One region of the Microbacterium sp. CFBP 8801 genome, then DNA from elsewhere that is predicted to be linked to it. Evidence: predicted binding sites of a transcription regulator. Region 1 holds the regulator's gene; each other region holds the start of a gene.

Region 1 (5,618 bases):
GTAGGCCTTCTGCCCGGCGGTCTTGGGGCGGATGACCTTGCCGCGCGACGACAGGATCGCTTCGCCCATGACCTCGGACGGACGGGGACCGCCGTCGGAGAGCATGCGGTTCGAGCTCTTCACGTCGGAGGGGTCGAGGCCATGACCCGAGCGGGTCATCGCGAGCAGCTCGTCGACGAGGCCCCGCGCCGCGGCGACGGCGGAAGCGGTGCCCGACAGCGTGATCTCGTTGCCGCGGACGTGCACGTCGACCTCGGGGTGCTCTATCTCGACGACGCGCAGCAGGCGATCCTGCGGTCCGAGGAGCTGCACCATGGCCACGCCGTCGACCTCGATGCGGTCGACGACGGATTCTTCGGCGGAGTCAGACACCCACGCTCTTTTCGTTCAGGCCACCCGCGAGGACGTGGGCGTGCACATGGAAGACGGTTTGGCCGGCGCCCTCGCCGGTGTTGAAGATCAGCCGGAAGTCGCCGTCGGCATGCTCGGCGGCGACGCTGTTCGCGAGCCCCACGACCTCGGTGAGCAGGTCGGGGTCGCCCGCCGCCAGCTCGACGACGTTGCGGTACTGCTGCGTCTTGGGGATGACGAGCAGGTGCACCGGCGCTTGCGGGGCGATGTCGCGGATCGCGAAGGCGTTCTCGGTCTCGGCGACGATCTCGGCGGGGATCTCGCCCTGCAGGATGCGCGTGAAGATCGACGGTTCGCTCATGGCATCCAGTCTAGTGACGGGCTCCGACACGCAGGTCGGGGGGTGCGGGCTCGACGGGCGAGGTGGTGCGTCGAGCCGCGCGACTTGTGGACGGGGCGTGAACCGTGCACCGGGGCGGTTGTTGTGCGCCCCGGTGCACATTCCGCGCCCCGGACGGGCGGGGCGGGACGTTTCGCGCCCCGGACGGGAGGATCGGAACGCGGCGGGAGGTCACCAGCGCCCGTGCGCCGCCGAGAGCACCGAGATCGCCGCCGCCCCCGCGGTCGAGGTGCGCAGCACCGTGTCGCCCAGGCGCACGAGCCGCGCACCGGCGCCTTCGAGCGCGGAGAGCTCCTCGGGGGCGATCCCGCCCTCGGGCCCGACCACCAGCACCACGTCGCGACCGTCCGAGGCTTCGACGGCGACCGCGGTGAGGCGATCGGATGCCGAGGGCTCGAGCACCAGCACCAGGTCGGTGCCGGCGCGGCGCACGAGGTCGGCCGTGCGGGCGACGCCCTCGACGTCGGGGATCCACGCGCGGTGCGCCTGCTTCGCGGCCTCGCGCACGATGGTGCGCCAGCGGGCCAGACCCTTGTCGGCCTTGGCATCCCAGCGCGAGACGCTCCGCGCCGCCTGCCAGGGAACGATCGCGTCGACGCCGAGTTCGGTCGCCGCCTGCACCGCGAGCTCGTCACGGTCGCCCTTGGCGAGCGCCTGCACGAGCACGAAGCGCGGCGACGGGGCCGGATGCTGCTCACGGCCCGTCACCCGCACGTCGACCTGCTTGGGCGTCGCGGCCGTAACGAAACCTTCCAGCCATGCCCCGCGCCCGTCGCCCAGGGTGACCGCCTCGTCGACGCGCACGCGGCGGACGGCCGCGGCGTGGTGCGCCTCTGCTCCGGTGAGCGTGACGGCATCCCCTGGCTGAGCGGATGCCGCCTCGTCGGTGACGAAGTGCAGCGCCACGGTCAGTGCCGGAAGCGGTCGCGGAACTTCGAGAACATGCCCTGCTGGTGCTCGGCCAGGCGCGGCTGGGGGGCCTTCGTGCGCTTGGCGAACTCCTCGATGAGGGCGCGTTCCTTGTGGTCGAGGCGCGTGGGCGTCACGACGTGCACGCCGACCTTCAGGTCGCCGCGCTGGCTTCCGCGCAGCGGCGTGATGCCGCGGCCCTTGATGGTGAGCACGTCGCCCGACTGCACGCCCGGGCGCACCTCGAGCTCGACGGCTCCATCGAGGGCGTCGATCGTCGTGGTGGTGCCGAGGATGGCATCCGGCATCGACACCTCAAGGGTGGCGAGCAGGTCGTCGCCCTCGCGGCTGAAAGCCTCGTGCGCGTCGACGGTGATCTCGAGGTACAGGTCGCCGTTGGGGCCGCCGGCGGGGCCGACCTCACCCGAACCGGGAAGCTGCAGGCGCAGGCCCGACTCGACGCCGGCGGGGATGTCGACCGACACGGTACGGCGGGCGCGTACGCGCCCTTGCCCCTGGCAGGTGCCGCAGGGGTAGGGGATGGTCGTGCCGTGTCCGTGGCACACGTTGCAGGGCTGGCTGGTGACGACGTTGCCGAGCAGGCTGCGCACCGTGCGCTGCACGTGACCGGAGCCGTGGCAGATGTCGCAGGTGACTTCGCTCGTGCCGGGCTGCGTGCAGGCTCCCTGGCAGGTCTCGCACAGGACGGCGGTGTCGACGTCGAGGTCGCGGTGCGTGCCGAAGACGACGTCGCCGAGATCGAGCGTGACGCGCACGAGGGCGTCCTGCCCGCGCTCGCGACGCGAACGCGGACGCGGTCCACGCCCGCCTCCGCCGCCCTGGGCACCGCCGAAGAACGTCTCGAAGATGTCGCTGAAGCCGCCGAAGCCGGCCGCTCCCCCGCCCCCGCCGAAGGGGTTCTGGTCGCCGCCCATGTCGTAGCGGCGACGCTGCTCGGGGTCGCTGAGCACGTCGTACGCGTGCGTGACCAGCTTGAAGCGTTCGGACGCGTCGTCACCGGGGTTCACGTCGGGGTGCAACTGACGAGCGAGACGGCGGTACGCCTTCTTGATCTCGTCGGCGCTGGCGTCTCGTTCGACGCCGAGGACCTCGTAGTGGTCAGCCACAATCGCCTTCCTGTCCGCGGGTGCGGGGTCGTTCTCGGTGGGGTGCTCGTCAGCGCGCGCTGTCGTCGTCTTCGAGCATCCGGGTCAGATAGTGCGCGACGGCGCGAACCGCCGCGAGGTTGGAGGAGTAGTCCATGCGGGTGGGGCCGAGCAGGCCCACGCGGGCACCGCCCGTCGAGCCGTCGTACCGGCTGGCGAGCACCGAGGCCTCGATGAGTCCGAAGGGTTCGTTCTCGCGGCCGATGCTGGCCGACAAGCCCTTCTCGTCGGCGACCATCTCGGTCATGAGCCGCAGCAGGGTCACCTGCTCCTCGATGGCTTCGAGGAGCGGGTAGATGCTGCCGCGGAAGTCGGACTCGCGCTTGGCGAGGGTCGCCGCCCCAGCCATGACGAGGCGATCCTGACGGAACTCCTCGAGCTCCTCGCCGACGACGCGGAACACGGCGTCGGCGACGGCGTCGAGGGCGATGCCGGGGCGGGGTCCGTCGGCGACGACCGCGGAGACCTGCTGAGCGCAGTCGGCGACGGAGCGCCCGACCAGCACCGCGCCCACGCGGGCACGCAGCTGCACGATGTCGGCCTCGACCGGCTCGGCCGGGACGAGCGCGATCCGCTGCGAGACTCGGCCGGTGTCGGTGACCAGGATGACCAGCACACGCGGACCGCCGAGCGCGACGAGCTCCACGTGCGAGAGGTTGGCGCGCGCGAACGACGGGTACTGCACGATGGCGACCTGGCCGGTCAGCTGCGTCAGGGCACGCACCGTGCGGGCGAGCAGGTCGTCGAGATCACCCGCCTCGTCGAGGAACGAGGTGATCGCGCTGCGCTGCGCGCCCGAGAGCGGGCGCAGTTCGGCGAGGTGATCGACGAACACGCGGTAGCCCTTGTCAGTGGGCACGCGGCCCGACGAGGTGTGGGGGGCGACGATGAGGTCTTCGTCTTCGAGCAGCGCCATGTCGTTGCGGATGGTCGCCGCCGACACACCGAACGCGTGCCGGTCGACGATCGCCTTGCTGCCGACGGGTTCACGCGTGTCGACGTAATCCTGCACGATCGCGCGGAGCACTTGGAGGCCGCGTTCCGACACCATGCGCTGCTCCTCCCCGTCTGGCACTCGACTTGACTGAGTGCCAATTCTACGCCGATCGACGGCGTGCCCCGTCGGGGGCTCGCGGATGCCAGATCCTCCGCGCGTGCGTGCGGCCCCGCCGCGGGATGCGACGGCGCGGATCAGACCGTGAGGGCTCGCACCACGGCATCCGCCAGCAGGCGCCCGCGGCGGGTCAGGACGATGCGGCCCCGGATGGCATCCGCCCCCTCGATGAGCCCGTCGGCGATGAGCGACGCCACGGCCTTGCGGCCCTCGCCGTGCAGCTCGCCGACGGCGAGACCCTCGCGAATGCGGCTGCGCAGCAGCACCGACTCGAGTCGTCGGGCGGTCTCGTCGGGGCGCTCGCGCGCGGCGGCCGGCGACTCGTTCGCCGCGAGGCGCTGGGCATAGGCAGCCGGGTGCTTGACGTTCCACCAGCGCAGCCCCGCGACGTGGCTGTGGGCGCCCGGCCCGAACCCCCACCAGTCCGTGCCGCGCCAATAGGCGAGGTTGTGCCGCGAACGGCGGGCGACGCCGCGCGACCAGTTCGACACCTCGTACCAGTCGTACCCGGCGTCGGCGAGCATCTCGTCGGCCAGCTCGTACATGTCGGCCTGCAGGTCGTCGGACGGCTCCGCGACCGCGCCCGAGCGGATCTGGCGGGCGAGCTTCGTGCCGTCTTCGACGATGAGCGCGTAGGCCGAGATGTGATCGGGAGCGAGCGAGACGGCGGCCTCGAGAGACGCCCGCCAGTCGTCGAGCGACTCCCCCGGTGCGCCGTAGATGAGGTCGAGCGACACGTCGAGCCCGGCGCGGCGGGCCGCGGCGACGGCGGTCGAGACGTTCGCGGGGTCGTGGGTGCGGTCGAGGGCGGCGAGCACGTGCGGGCGGGCCGACTGCATGCCGATCGACACGCGCGTGACGCCCGCCGCGGCCAGCGTCTCGACCACGGCGTCGTCGACGGTGTCGGGATTGGCCTCGACGGTGACCTCGGCCCCCTCGGCGATGCCGAACTCCGCGCGCACGGCGTCGAGCATGCGGGCCAGATCGCCGGGAGGCAGAAGCGTCGGCGTACCCCCGCCGAAGAAGACCGTGGATGCCGTGCGGCGGCCACCCGTGGCATCCATCACCCCGCCCGCCAGGCGCACCTCGGCGGCGAGCGTGTCGGCGAAGTCGTCTTGCCGCGCGCCGCGCAGTTCGCTGGCCGTGTAGGTGTTGAAGTCGCAGTAGCCGCAGCGCACGCGGCAGAACGGCACGTGCAGGTAGACCCCGAAGTCGACCGACGGGTCGATGGTCAGGTCGTCGGGCAGACGACCGTCGGTGGGCGCGGGGTCTCCGAGGGGAAGCGGTCCGCCCATCAGGACGTGTACAGCGGCGAGATCGCGCGCAGGTACCGCGTGAACAGCGCCTTGCGGCGACGACGCACGCGGCTGGTGAGGAGCTTGTAGGACGGCGCGGTGGGGCGGTCGAACGCGCGCACGACGAACCAGACCTCGTCGTTGTCGCGCCACTCGAGCGAGAACAACTCTTCGCCGCTCACGATGGAGTGTCCGACCGTGCCGAGGATGAATCCGACGCGGCGCGGCTCCTCGAACACCGAGATGACCCGCAGCTCGGCGTCGGCGCGGTGGCCATCGACCTTGCCGTGCAGGCGCACGCCCGTTCCGGGGCTGACGAACGGGGTGCCGTCGGCGGCGAAGCGCTGCTCGGCCTCGAGGCGGCTGGGGGCGACGGGAGCGCC
Region 2 (5,618 bases), on a different contig from region 1:
TTCCGGGAAGCGTTCCCTTGGCACCCTGCAGCGTGCCGGCGGCGAACTCATACGAGTTCGACAGGTTGCCGTCGACGAAGTAGACCTTCGACGCCGGGAAGCCCTGCGTGCTGACGAGCTGCGGGATGATCGACGACGTCTCTTCGAACGCGATGATCGCGACGGCGTCGGGCTGCGACGCGAGCACCTGGTCGACCTGCGACGTGAAGACCGTGTCACCCGGGTTGTAGGGAACTGCGACCGAGACCTCGCCACCGGCGGCCTCGATGGCCTTGGTCGCGTTGTCCTTGAGGCCGATGCCGTAGGGGTCGTTGATGTAGATGACGCCGACGTTGGCCGCGCCGTCACCGACCATCAGGTTGCCGAGCACGCGGCCCTGCAGCACGTCGGACGGGGCGGTACGCCAGTAGTACCCGTCGTCGGCGTAGGTGGTGAAGTCCGGCGAGGTGTTCGCCGGCGAGATCTGCACGACGCCCGCGTCGACCAGCTGGTCGACGAAGGTGAAGGACACGCCCGACGAAGCCGCACCGATGACGACATCGGCGCCGGCGTCGACGAGCTCGGTGGCCGACTGGGTCGCGATGTCGGTCGTGGTGTCACCCGAGTCGCGCTCGGTCAGTTCGGTCGTGAACGGGAACGCGTCGCCGGTGGCTTCGATGTCCTGGATCGCGAGCTTGACACCCGCGACCTCGGGCGGGCCGAGGAAGGCGAGGTTACCCGTGGCCGGGAGGATGGTGCCGACGTGGAAAGTCCCGTCTTTGGTGGACACGGCGCCGCCGCCGGATGATGCACTGGGGGCAGCGGCGTCGTTGCCGCCACCGGCGCAACCGGCGAGGACGAGCGCGCTGGCACCGATCAGGGCGATGCCGCCGATGACCTTGCCAGTGCGCGTACGTGTGATGACGCTCATAGTGCTCCTTGCTGTGAATGAACGTTGGGCAGCCCACGAGGACCGCCTGGTGTCCTAAACCTAAGCCGCCGCGCGTTTTCTGCGTGTTGCCGTTCGTTAACGATGTGAGTCGTCGCGATCACGGCCGCATAACGGTTTCACACGGCGTCGTCACGGTGCACTAGGAGATATGTCGGCAGGGACGACAAACGCATGATCTGGCCGGTCAGACGGGCTCCGCCACGTCGACGACGACGCGGCGCTGTCGGCGCGACGCGACGACCGAATCGACGCTCAGCATGATCAACGCCACCCAGACCAGGGCGAAACCGATCCACCGCTCGAGGGTCATGGCCTCGCCGAGCACCCACACCCCGATCGCGAACTGGATGATCGGCGCCACGAACTGCAGCAACCCGATGACCGTGAGGGGCACGCGACGGGCGCCCGAGGCGAACAGCAGCAGCGGCACGGCCGTGACCACCCCCGCAGCCAACAGCAGCACCGTGTGCAGCGTGCCCGCCGTGCCGAGGGTGAGACCGCCGAACGCCGCGACGACGGCCAGCTGCACACCGGCGACGGGCAGCAGCCACATCGACTCCAGCGTCAGGCCGCTCACCGCATCGACCGAGGGCCCGATCTGCTTCTTGACCAGACCGTAGAAGCCGAACGAGAAGGCCAGCGTCAGCGCGATCCACGGGAAGGTGCCGTAGCCCACCACGATGACGACGACCGCGGCGACGGCGATGCCGATCGCGATCCACGGCAGCACCCGCAGTCGCTCGCGCAGCACCAGCACCCCCAGCAACACCGTCACGATCGGGTTGATGAAGTAGCCGAGGCTCGTCTCGATGACGTGGTTCGTGAGGGCACCGTAGAGGTACGTCTGCCAGTTGACGTAGATGAGCACGCCGGCCACGGCGGTGAGCGCCATGAGCCGCGGTTGCCGCACGATCGCCAGGAACGGGCGCCAGGCGCGCAGCACGGTGAGCAGCACCAGGCAGAACACGAAGGCGAGAAGGATCCGCCACGCCACGACCTCGAACGGGCCGGTGGGCTTGAGCTGCAGGAAGTAGAGCGGCAGGACGCCCCACAACAGGTAGGCACCGAGGGCGTAGAGGGCACCGCGGGTACTGCCGCCGGAGACAGGAGGGGCGGCGGGGGTCACCGATTCAGCCTACGCGCGGGGCGACGCCGCGAGCCGCCGTTCCCCACCGCTTTCCTGCCACCTCGCGACGCGGGGCTGACGGAACGACGAAGGCCCCGCATGCCGGAGCATGCGGGGCCTTCGTGCAGGACTGCGCGATCAGCGGACGACGACCGCCAGCACGTCGCGAGCCGAGAGCACCAGGTACTCGTCGGCGCCGAACTTGACCTCGGTGCCGCCGTACTTGCTGTAGAGCACGCGGTCGCCGACGGCGACGTCGAGGGGGACGCGGTTGCCGTTGTCGTCGATACGGCCGGGTCCGACGGCGACGACCTCGCCCTCCTGCGGCTTCTCTTTGGCGGTGTCAGGGATGACGAGACCACTCGCGGTGGTCTGCTCAGCCTCGACCTGCTTGATGACGATGCGGTCCTCGAGCGGCTTGATGGAAACCGACACGGTCTACCTCTTTCTCGTTACAGAAGACTTGTCAGCACTCACACGGGGAGAGTGCTAATTCGAGTCTAGGGAAGCACTGGCACTCACGCAACGCGAGTGCCAACACAATCGCCCGCATAGGCTGAATCGGTGGATACCCGCGAGCTCACCGCCCTGCTGACGCCCGACGGCCTCCGCCTGCTCGACGAGGTGGGCGGCATCGAGTCCACCGACGACGCGGCCCGAGCCGTCTCTCGACTCCGCGCGGCCGGGCACTCCCCCGATCTCGTGTCGGCCGTCGTCGGTCAGGCACGTCTGCGGGTGCGCGGAGCGGCCAAGTTCGGCCCGTTCGCCGAGCGCATGCTCTTCACCCGCGCCGGCCTCGAGCAGGCGACGCGCCTGTCGATCGCCGCCCGCCACGCCGGACGCTTCCGCGCCGCCGGTCTCGACCGCGTCGCCGACCTCGGCTGCGGCATCGGCGGCGACGCCCTCGGACTGGCGGGGCTCGGCATCCGGGTGCACGCCGTCGACGCCGACGAGGTGACGGCCGCGATCGCCGCGTACAACCTCGCCCCCTTCGGTGAGACCGTGACCGTCGCGCACGGCCGCGCCGAAGACACCGACCTCGATCAGACGGATGCCGTCTGGCTCGACCCGGCGCGCCGCACGGCCGGGCACTCCGAAACGCGGCAGGTGTCGTCGAGCGAATGGTCGCCCTCGCTCGAGTGGGTCTTCGCTCTGCTCGAGAGCACGCCCGGGGGTGTGAAGCTCGGCCCGGGCTTCGATCGCGGGCGGATTCCCGACGACGTCGAAGCGCAGTGGATCAGCGCCGACGGGTCGACCATCGAACTGGTGCTGTGGTCGGGAGTGCTGGCCCGCGAGAACGTGCGTCGTGCGGCCCTCGTCGTGCGCGGCACCGACGCCTGGGAGCTCACCGCCCCCGCCGACTCCCCCGACGTCGAGCAGCGCGAGCTGGGTGCCTTCGTGCACGAACCCGACGGGGCGATCATCCGCGCCCGGCTGATCGGCGAGGTCGCCCGCGCGCTGCAGGCGGGCATGCTCGCGCCCGGCATCGCCTACCTCACGTCGGACGCCGCCCTCACGAGTCCGTTCGTATCGTCGTTCCGCGTGCGGGAGGAACTCCCGGCCGACCCGAAGAAGCTCGCCCAGGCCCTGCGTGCGCGCGGCATCGGCACCCTGGAGATCAAGAAGCGCGGCGTCGACGTCGACCCCGCCGTGCTGCGCAAGAAGCTGTCGCTGCGCGGCGACGCGTCGGCGACCCTGCTGCTCACCCGCATCGGCTCGAAGCGCCTCGCGCTGCTGGCCGATCGGGTGTGAGCCCGGTCGTCACACGACGGCGAGCTGCGAGAACCCCCAGATCAACCACCCGGCGCTGAACGCCACCGACGTCAGCGCCAGCGCGAGGGCCCACACCGCGACGCGACGGCTGTCGTGCTCGCGGCGCAGCGACACGATGGCGATGATCGCCGCGAGCGCTCCGAGCGGGAGGAACCAGCCGGTGAACAGGGCCGCCCCGAGGGCGAGGATCGAGACGCCGAGGGACCACGGCGCCAGGGACCGCGGGGTGGGCGGCGCCGGCGGGACGTAGGGGATGACGTGATCGCCGAAGGCGGCCATCTCGAGCTGCGCCGTGGGCAGGCGCTCCGGGTCGCCCTCGTCGTCGCGCCGAGCGGACGCCGCCGCCTGGGTGATGGCGGCGCGCAGGTCGTCGGCGGGCTCGACGCTCTCGGCGACCTTGCGCGCGCGCCGCGTCGGCGGGGCCGCCTCGCTCATGCGACGCGTCCGGAGCCCGGCCCGGGGGCCTCGGCATCGGGATCCTCGGCGACCTGGATCTCGGTCACCGGCAGCGTGGAGTCGGCGCCGAACGCCAGGGTCGAGGGCCGGCGCCCCGACGAGATGAGCTCCGCGGCGAGGGCGGCGATCATCGCGCCGTTGTCGGTGCACAGGCTCAACGGCGGGATGCGCACGGCCACGCCCGCCGCCGCCGCGCGCTCGAGGGCGACGTCGCGCAGGCGCTTGTTGGCGATGACCCCGCCGCCCAGCAGCAGGCGCGGGACGTCGTGGCGCGCACACGCGTCGAGGGCCTTGGTCACGAGCACGTCGACGACGGCTTCGCGGAACGACGCCGCGACGTCGGCGACGGGCACCGGCTGCCCCGCGGCCTCGTGCTGTTCGACCCAGCGGGCGACGGCGGTCTTGAGGCCCGAGAACGAGAAGTCGTAGCGGTGGGATGCCATGTCGGAGGCGCGCGACATTCCCCGGGGGAACCGGATCGCGGTGGGATCGCCCGAGGCTGCCGCCCTGTCGATCTCGGGGCCGCCGGGGTAGGGCAGCTTCAGCAGTCGGGCGACCTTGTCGAACGCCTCGCCCGCGGCGTCGTCCATGGTCTCGCCGAGCAGTTCGACGTCGCTGGTGAGGTCGCGCACGAGCAGCAACGAGGTGTGCCCCCCGCTGACGAGCAGGGCGACGGTGGGGTATTCGAGTTCGGCGGCGTCGGCGTCGAGGATGTCGGCGGCGATGTGACCGACCAGGTGGTTCACGGCGTAGAGCGGCTTGTCGAGGGCGACGGCGAGGCCCTTCGCGGCCCCCACCCCGACCATCAACGCACCGGCGAGGCCGGGACCGCTCGTGACGGCGACGGCGTCGAGGTCGGCGAGCGTCACGCCCGCCTCGGCGAGCGCGGCGTCGATCGAGGGCTGCAGCGCCTCGAGGTGCGCGCGGGCGGCGACCTCGGGGACGACGCCGCCGTAGCGGGCGTGCTCGTCCATGCTCGAGGCGATGGTGTTGCTCAGCAGCGTGCGACCGCGGACGATGCCGATGCCGGTCTCGTCGCAGCTGGTCTCGATGCCGAGTACGAGGGGCGCGTCCATCAGCACCAGCCCTTTCCGGTGGCGGGGGGAGCGGGGGTGCCGGCTCCGTCGACGGGCTCGGGTGTCGGGGCGGCCGAGAGGGCGGCGGATCGACCGGACCCTCCGTCGGGCTCACCGCCGCGGGTCTCGGCGCGGCGGTGAGCCCACCCGCGCAGGTCGAGCTGCATCACGAGGGCGTCGACGTCGTCGGGCTGGTAGTAGCGCGGACGCCGGCCGACCTCGGCGAAACCCTCCGAGGCGTACAGGGTCTGGGCGA
Region 3 (5,618 bases), on a different contig from region 1:
CGACGTGCTGGGCGACCTGCGCGACGTCGACGCGTGGGCCGTGCATCCCGGCGGCCGCAGCATCCTCGACCGGGTCGAGAGTGCTCTCGGCCTGGATGCCGCCGCCCTGGCGCCCTCGCGGGAGGTGCTGCGCGCGCACGGCAACATGTCGAGTGCGACCCTGCTGTTCATCCTGCGCGACCTGCTGGCCGACGTCGCGCACCCCGACGGGGAGCGGATCGCCGCCCTGGCCTTCGGCCCCGGCCTGACGGTCGAGGCGGCGCGTCTGACGCTGCGCCGCCCGTGAGCGCCGCGCGAGGCCCCGCCACCAGCGACGGAGCGACCGGCCTCTGGCGCAGCCTCGCCCGACGCGATGCGGCGCTCACCGAGCTGATGGACGACCCCGACTGCGACCCGCGCGCCCTGGCGGCGACGTATCGGCGGTTCGACGTCGTGAACCGCCTGGTCTCGGCCTGGGGGCACGTGTACCGCTCGCGCGTCCGCCCGCAGTTGCAGGCGCTCGGCCGCCCCGCCCGCGCGCTCGACCTGGGGTGCGGCGGCGGCGACGTCGCCGTCCGTCTGGCGGGCCTGGCCGCGCGCGACGGGTTCGACGTCGAGTGGACCGGCGCCGATCCCGACCCCCGCGCCATCGCCTCGGCCCGCGCGCGCGAACGACCGGGCGTGCGGTTCGTGGCCCAGGACTCGGGCGCCCTGCGCGCCGCGGGCGAACGCTACGACCTGGTCGTGTCGAACCACGTGCTGCACCACCTCGACGCCGCCGCCCTGGCGACGTTCGCCGAGGACTCGCTCGCCCTCTCGAGCGGTCGGGTGCTGCACGCCGACATCGCCCGAGGCCGACTCGCGTACGCCCTGTACGCCGCGGGGATCGCCCCGCTGTCGGCCGGCACGTTTCTGCGCGTCGACGGACTGCGCTCGATCCGCCGCAGCTATCGCGCCCCCGAGCTGGCCGCCGCGCTCGGAACACCCTGGCGGGTCGAGACGCCGGCGCCCTTCCGTGTTCTCGCCGTGGCCGAGGGGCGGGCGGAGCGTGCCTGAGGTGCTGGTGGTCGGAGCCGGACCCGTCGGTCTCGCCCTGGCGGCCGACCTGCGGGTGCGCGGGGTCGACGTCGAGATCGTCGAGAAGCGCGCCGGCACCGGATCAGGGTCGCGGGCCATCGGCATCCACTCCCCCGCTCTCGCCCTCCTCGAGGCGTCGGGCGCGACCGAGGCCCTGCTGGCGCGCGCCGAGAGGATCGTCCGCGGCGAGGCGCGGGCCGACGGCCGGCTGCTCGCGGCGATCCGCTTCGATCGCCTGCGGGCGCGTCATCCGTACGTCGCCGCCCTCCCCCAGGCCGACACGATGGAGGTTCTGACCGGCCTCGCGCCGCGCGTGCGTCGGGGGGTCGCGATGACCGCCGTGCACGACGACGGTCAAGGCGTACGCGTGCGCGCCACCGGTCCGCGCGGTGACGAGGAGATCCGCGCCCGCGTCGTCGTCGTGGCCTCGGGATGGGCGGGCCGCGACCTCGCGTACCGCCCCGGCGCCGTTCGGACGCACCACTACCCCGACCGCTACGTCATGGCCGACGTCGTCGCTCCCGGCGGTCCCGTCGCCCGGGTGCACCTGGAACGCCAGGGCGTGCTGGAGTCGTTCCCGCTGCCCGGCGGACGCCGCCGGCTGGTGGCGTGGGCGGGCACCGACGAGGTGGCGGATGCCGTCGGCACCCTCGAGCGGGCCGTCGCCGAGCGCGCGGGGCTCGAGGTCGACATCGCCGAGGCGACGACGTTCCGCGTGCGGCGCGCCGTGGCTCCGGCGCTGCGGCGCGGCCGCGTCGTGGTGGTCGGCGACGCCGCCCACGAGGTGAGCCCCATCGGCGGTCAGGGGATGAACCTCGGGCTGCTCGACGCCCTCACGCTGGCCCCGCTGCTGCCCGGGTGGGTGCGGACGGGCGAGGCCGTCGGCCTCGGACGATGGGAGACCGACCGTCTGGCCTCGGCGCGGCACGCGGCGCGCCTGGCCTGGCTCAACACGCTGCTCGGGCGAGCCACGGGCCCGCTCGCCCACCCCCTGCGCACCGGGGCGCTGCGCACCATGCTGCGGGGGGCGGGGGGCGCGCTGTTCACGCGCGCGTACGCCATGCGACTGGATCGCGCCGCCCGCGACTGACGAGCCGCCCGGGCGGGAGGAGTCAGGTCACGACGAGTTGAGCGGCGAGCAGCAGCGCCGCCAGCATCGTGAGCTGGAACACCGCGCGTCCGGGCGCGCGCACGAGCACGAGCACCACGGCCGTGGCCGCCACCGCGATGACGGCGGCGAAGAAGATCGCGCCGAGCACCGTGGCATCCGTGCCGATCAGCACCGCCACCGCTCCGGCGACGACGCCGACCGCCGCGAGCACCACCGAGACCCGCGCACCGAGGCGGTGCGGAAGGCCCCGCACGCCCGTGCGCCGATCGTCGTCGAGGTCGCGAACGACGTTGGTCAGATGCACGGCCGCGCCGAGGGCGGCGCCCGCGAGCGACGCCCACGGGGCAGCCAGCGCGGGAGAGGCGAGGGACAGCGTCGCGAACGACGGGAAGAGCCCGAAACTCAGCACGAACGGCACGATCGACGCCGGCGTCGACTTCAGCCCGGCGTTGTAGGCCCACGCCGAGGCCAGGGCCACCGCGTGCGCGGCGACGAGTCCGGGGCCGAGCGGCACCGACAGGAGCACGGCGAGGAGCGCGGACGCCACGGCCACCCCGAGCGCACGTTCCGGAGTGATCGCTCCCCCGACGATGGGCTTGTCCGAGCGGCCGACGGCGGCGTCGCGCGCGCCGTCGATCGCGTCGTTCGACAGGCCCACCGACACCTGCCCGGCGAACACGGCCACCACCAGCAGCGCGAGTCGCCCGGGCTCGACCCCGGCGGCGAGGCCGAGGGCCAGCGACAGAACGGTCACGACCAGGGTCGGCCCCGGGTGGGTCGCGCCCCACAGCGCCCGCACGAGGGGCGGCTTCGCCGCGGCATCCATCACCCGATGACGCTACCGCGGCTGCGCACCCGGGCGGTCGACCCGCCCGGGCGCCTCACCACCACCACGTTGAGCGTCCAGGACACGCCGCCGAGACCGGCCCCGGCACGGCGCGTCTTGGACACTCGACGGTCTTGGCACTCTCCTATCGAGAGTGCTAATCTGCTGCCACGTTGAGCGCACAAGGCTCAACTTCATCGAACTCCGGATGCCGATATCCGGACCGACCGAAAAGGAGAACCGACCATGGCCACTTACGACCCCTTCCGCGACCTCGACCGCCTCGCGTCGACCCTTCTCGACGCCCGTCGCGGGGGCGGACCGCGCCGGATGCCGATGGACCTCTACCGCGACGGCGACCACTACGTGCTCTCGGCCGACCTTCCCGGGGTCGACCCGGGCTCGGTCGACATCGACGTCGACGGTCAGCTGCTGACCATCCGCGCCGAACGCACCCTCGCCACCGGCGACGACGTCAAGTGGATCACCCGCGAGCGCGAGACGGCCACCTTCGTCCGCCAGCTCAACCTCGGCCAGGGCATCGACACCGACGGCATCAGCGCCGCCTACCGCAACGGGGTGCTGTCGGTCACGATCCCGGTGAACGAGAAGGCGAAGCCGCGCCGCATCGCGGTGGCCACCGACGACCACGACGGCGTCATCCGCGCGCACGAGAGCGAACCGCAGCTCATCGAGCAGTAATCCATCGCGAAGAGAGGGGTCGGCCCGAACGGACCGACCCCTCTCTTCGCGCGTCGCTCAGAGGTCTTCGGGCGCCAGGTCGCCCTGGCCCTCTTCGCCGAGCTCGACGACGCCCGGGTCCTGACCCTGCGAGTCGGTGCCGGTGGACCCGGGGTGGATGTCGTCGAACGGGATGTCGGTGTCGTCGGCGGCGATCTCGGCCGGGTCTGCGCCCGTCGCGGTCGCGGGGGCGATGTCCTGCGGGTCGACGCCCTCGTCGAGGGCCGTCGTGGCATCCCACTCCGCCTGGGCGGGGTCGAGCGCGGGGTCGGGCTCGATCGAGGTGTCGCCGTCGCGCAGGGGCTGCACGCCCGCGATGCCGACGTCGGCGGCGGGGGTCGACGAGTCGGCGGGGGACGGGTCGATCGAGGCGTCGCTCATGAGGATCCTTTCGTCGAACGCACCGGGGTGCGTCACCGCTGATCGGCGGTGCCTCCATCCAACGATGCCGACGCGGCCGCGCCCCGCCCCTTGACAGGCCCGGCCCGCGCACGGACCACGCGCTTCGACGGGTGCGCCCCCGCTCCGGCGCGGGAGAAGCGCTCCTGCCGACGGCGAGCCCTCTTCGTCGTTCCCCAGCGCCCGGGTCATCCGCCCGACCGACGCTGTCAACCGGGTGGTATCCCGCTGCCGATGACGACACGGTGAGGGAGACGAGAGGATCCCCCATGAACGACTCGAGCCGCACCGTCGCTCGCGCCGACACCCCCCGCATCGTGATCATCGGCGGGGGCAACGCCGGACTGTCGGTGGCCGGACGCCTCCACCGGGCCCGCGCCGGAGACATCACCGTGATCGAGCCGCGGACGCAGCACGTCTTCGCGCCCCTCCAGTCGCACATCGCGGGAGGCGCGGCACGGGCCAGCGAGGCCGTCCGCGCGCAGGCCGACGTGATCCCCCCGGGCACCCGCTGGCTGCGCGACGAGGTCTTCACGGTGGATGCCGCGGCCCGCCGCGTGCATCTCGTGTCGGGCGGTCATCTCGACTACGACCAGCTCGTGGTGTGCGCCGGCCTGCGCATGGCATGGGAGCAGATCCCGGGCCTGCCCGAGGCCATGGCGGCACCGAACGGCATCTCGAACTACGACTACGACCTCGCCGCGAAAGCCTCACCGGTGCTGCGCGACCTGCGCTCCGGCACGGTCGTGTTCACCCAGCCGCCCGAGCCCGCGTCCTGCGGCGCGGCCGCGCAGAAGCCGATGTACCTCGCGTGCGACTGGTGGCGCGCGATCGGTGTGCGCGACGACCTGCGCGTGGTCTTCGTCGCCCCCGACCCCGTGCCCTTCGGCATCCCGGCCATCGACCGCGAGCTGCAGCGCAAACTCGACGAGTACGGCATCGAGGTGCACTACAGCCGCGAGGTGCGGTCGGTGGATGCCGAGGCGCAGACGATCACGATCGGTCACGGCGAGGCCGAAGAGACCCTGGCGTACGACGTGCTGCACGCGGTCCCTCCGCAGCGGGCGCCGGAGTGGATCGCCGGCAGCGGGCTGGCGGCATCCGACGATCCGCACGGGTTCGTCGACGTCGATCCCGAGACGCTGCAGCACACGCGGTATCCAGAGATCTGGTCGGTCGGCGATGCCGCCGCGGTGGCGACCCGCCGTTCCGGGGGCGCGATCCGGCAGCAGGCGAAAGCCCTCGTGAAGAACATGACGGCGGTGAGAGCCGGGCGCTCCCCCTCCGCGAAGTACGACGGCTACAGCGTCGTGCCGTTCACGGTGTCGCGCGGCACCGTCGTCTTCGCCGAGTTCGATCGTCAGGGGCGCCTGCAGCCCACGATCCCCTTCTGGCGTTCGCTGTATCGAGAGCGCGCCCTGTCGTGGATCGCCGACCGTCGGGGGCTGCCCTGGGTCTACTGGCACCTGATCCTGCGCGGTCGCG

Evidence for each region. The regulator HrcA, encoded in region 1, represses chaperone genes, less so after heat shock. The targets are predictions, from matches to a motif close to TTNGCACTCGNNNNNNNCGAGTGCNAA.
Region 2: the regulator HrcA is predicted to act here: its motif matches at 2,569-2,595, upstream of groES (co-chaperone GroES).
Region 3: the regulator HrcA is predicted to act here: its motif matches at 3,128-3,154, upstream of IFR11_RS09530 (Hsp20/alpha crystallin family protein).

The regions. Positions count from the first base shown of each region.
Region 1 covers NZ_JACYNU010000001.1:376,993-382,610, reverse strand. The annotation lists gene IFR11_RS01855 (PhoH family protein) at 1-315, opposite strand, end outside; gene IFR11_RS01850 (HIT domain-containing protein) at 365-712, opposite strand; gene IFR11_RS01845 (16S rRNA (uracil(1498)-N(3))-methyltransferase) at 923-1,657, opposite strand; gene dnaJ (molecular chaperone DnaJ) at 1,660-2,787, opposite strand; gene hrcA (heat-inducible transcriptional repressor HrcA) at 2,837-3,877, opposite strand; gene hemW (radical SAM family heme chaperone HemW) at 4,018-5,235, opposite strand; gene IFR11_RS01825 (DUF1990 family protein) at 5,235-5,618, opposite strand, start outside.
Region 2 covers NZ_JACYNU010000005.1:82,286-87,903, reverse strand. The annotation lists gene IFR11_RS07965 (ABC transporter substrate-binding protein) at 1-910, opposite strand, end outside; gene rarD (EamA family transporter RarD) at 1,116-2,057, opposite strand; gene groES (co-chaperone GroES) at 2,196-2,492, opposite strand; gene IFR11_RS07950 (THUMP-like domain-containing protein) at 2,622-3,809, shown strand; gene IFR11_RS07945 (hypothetical protein) at 3,819-4,265, opposite strand; gene tsaD (tRNA (adenosine(37)-N6)-threonylcarbamoyltransferase complex transferase subunit TsaD) at 4,262-5,362, opposite strand; gene rimI (ribosomal protein S18-alanine N-acetyltransferase) at 5,362-5,618, opposite strand, start outside.
Region 3 covers NZ_JACYNU010000006.1:148,731-154,348, reverse strand. The annotation lists gene IFR11_RS09550 (type III polyketide synthase) at 1-286, shown strand, start outside; gene IFR11_RS09545 (methyltransferase domain-containing protein) at 373-1,035, shown strand; gene IFR11_RS09540 (FAD-dependent monooxygenase) at 1,028-2,146, shown strand; gene IFR11_RS09535 (UbiA family prenyltransferase) at 2,169-2,993, opposite strand; gene IFR11_RS09530 (Hsp20/alpha crystallin family protein) at 3,240-3,695, shown strand; gene IFR11_RS09525 (hypothetical protein) at 3,753-4,115, opposite strand; gene IFR11_RS09520 (NAD(P)/FAD-dependent oxidoreductase) at 4,403-5,618, shown strand, end outside.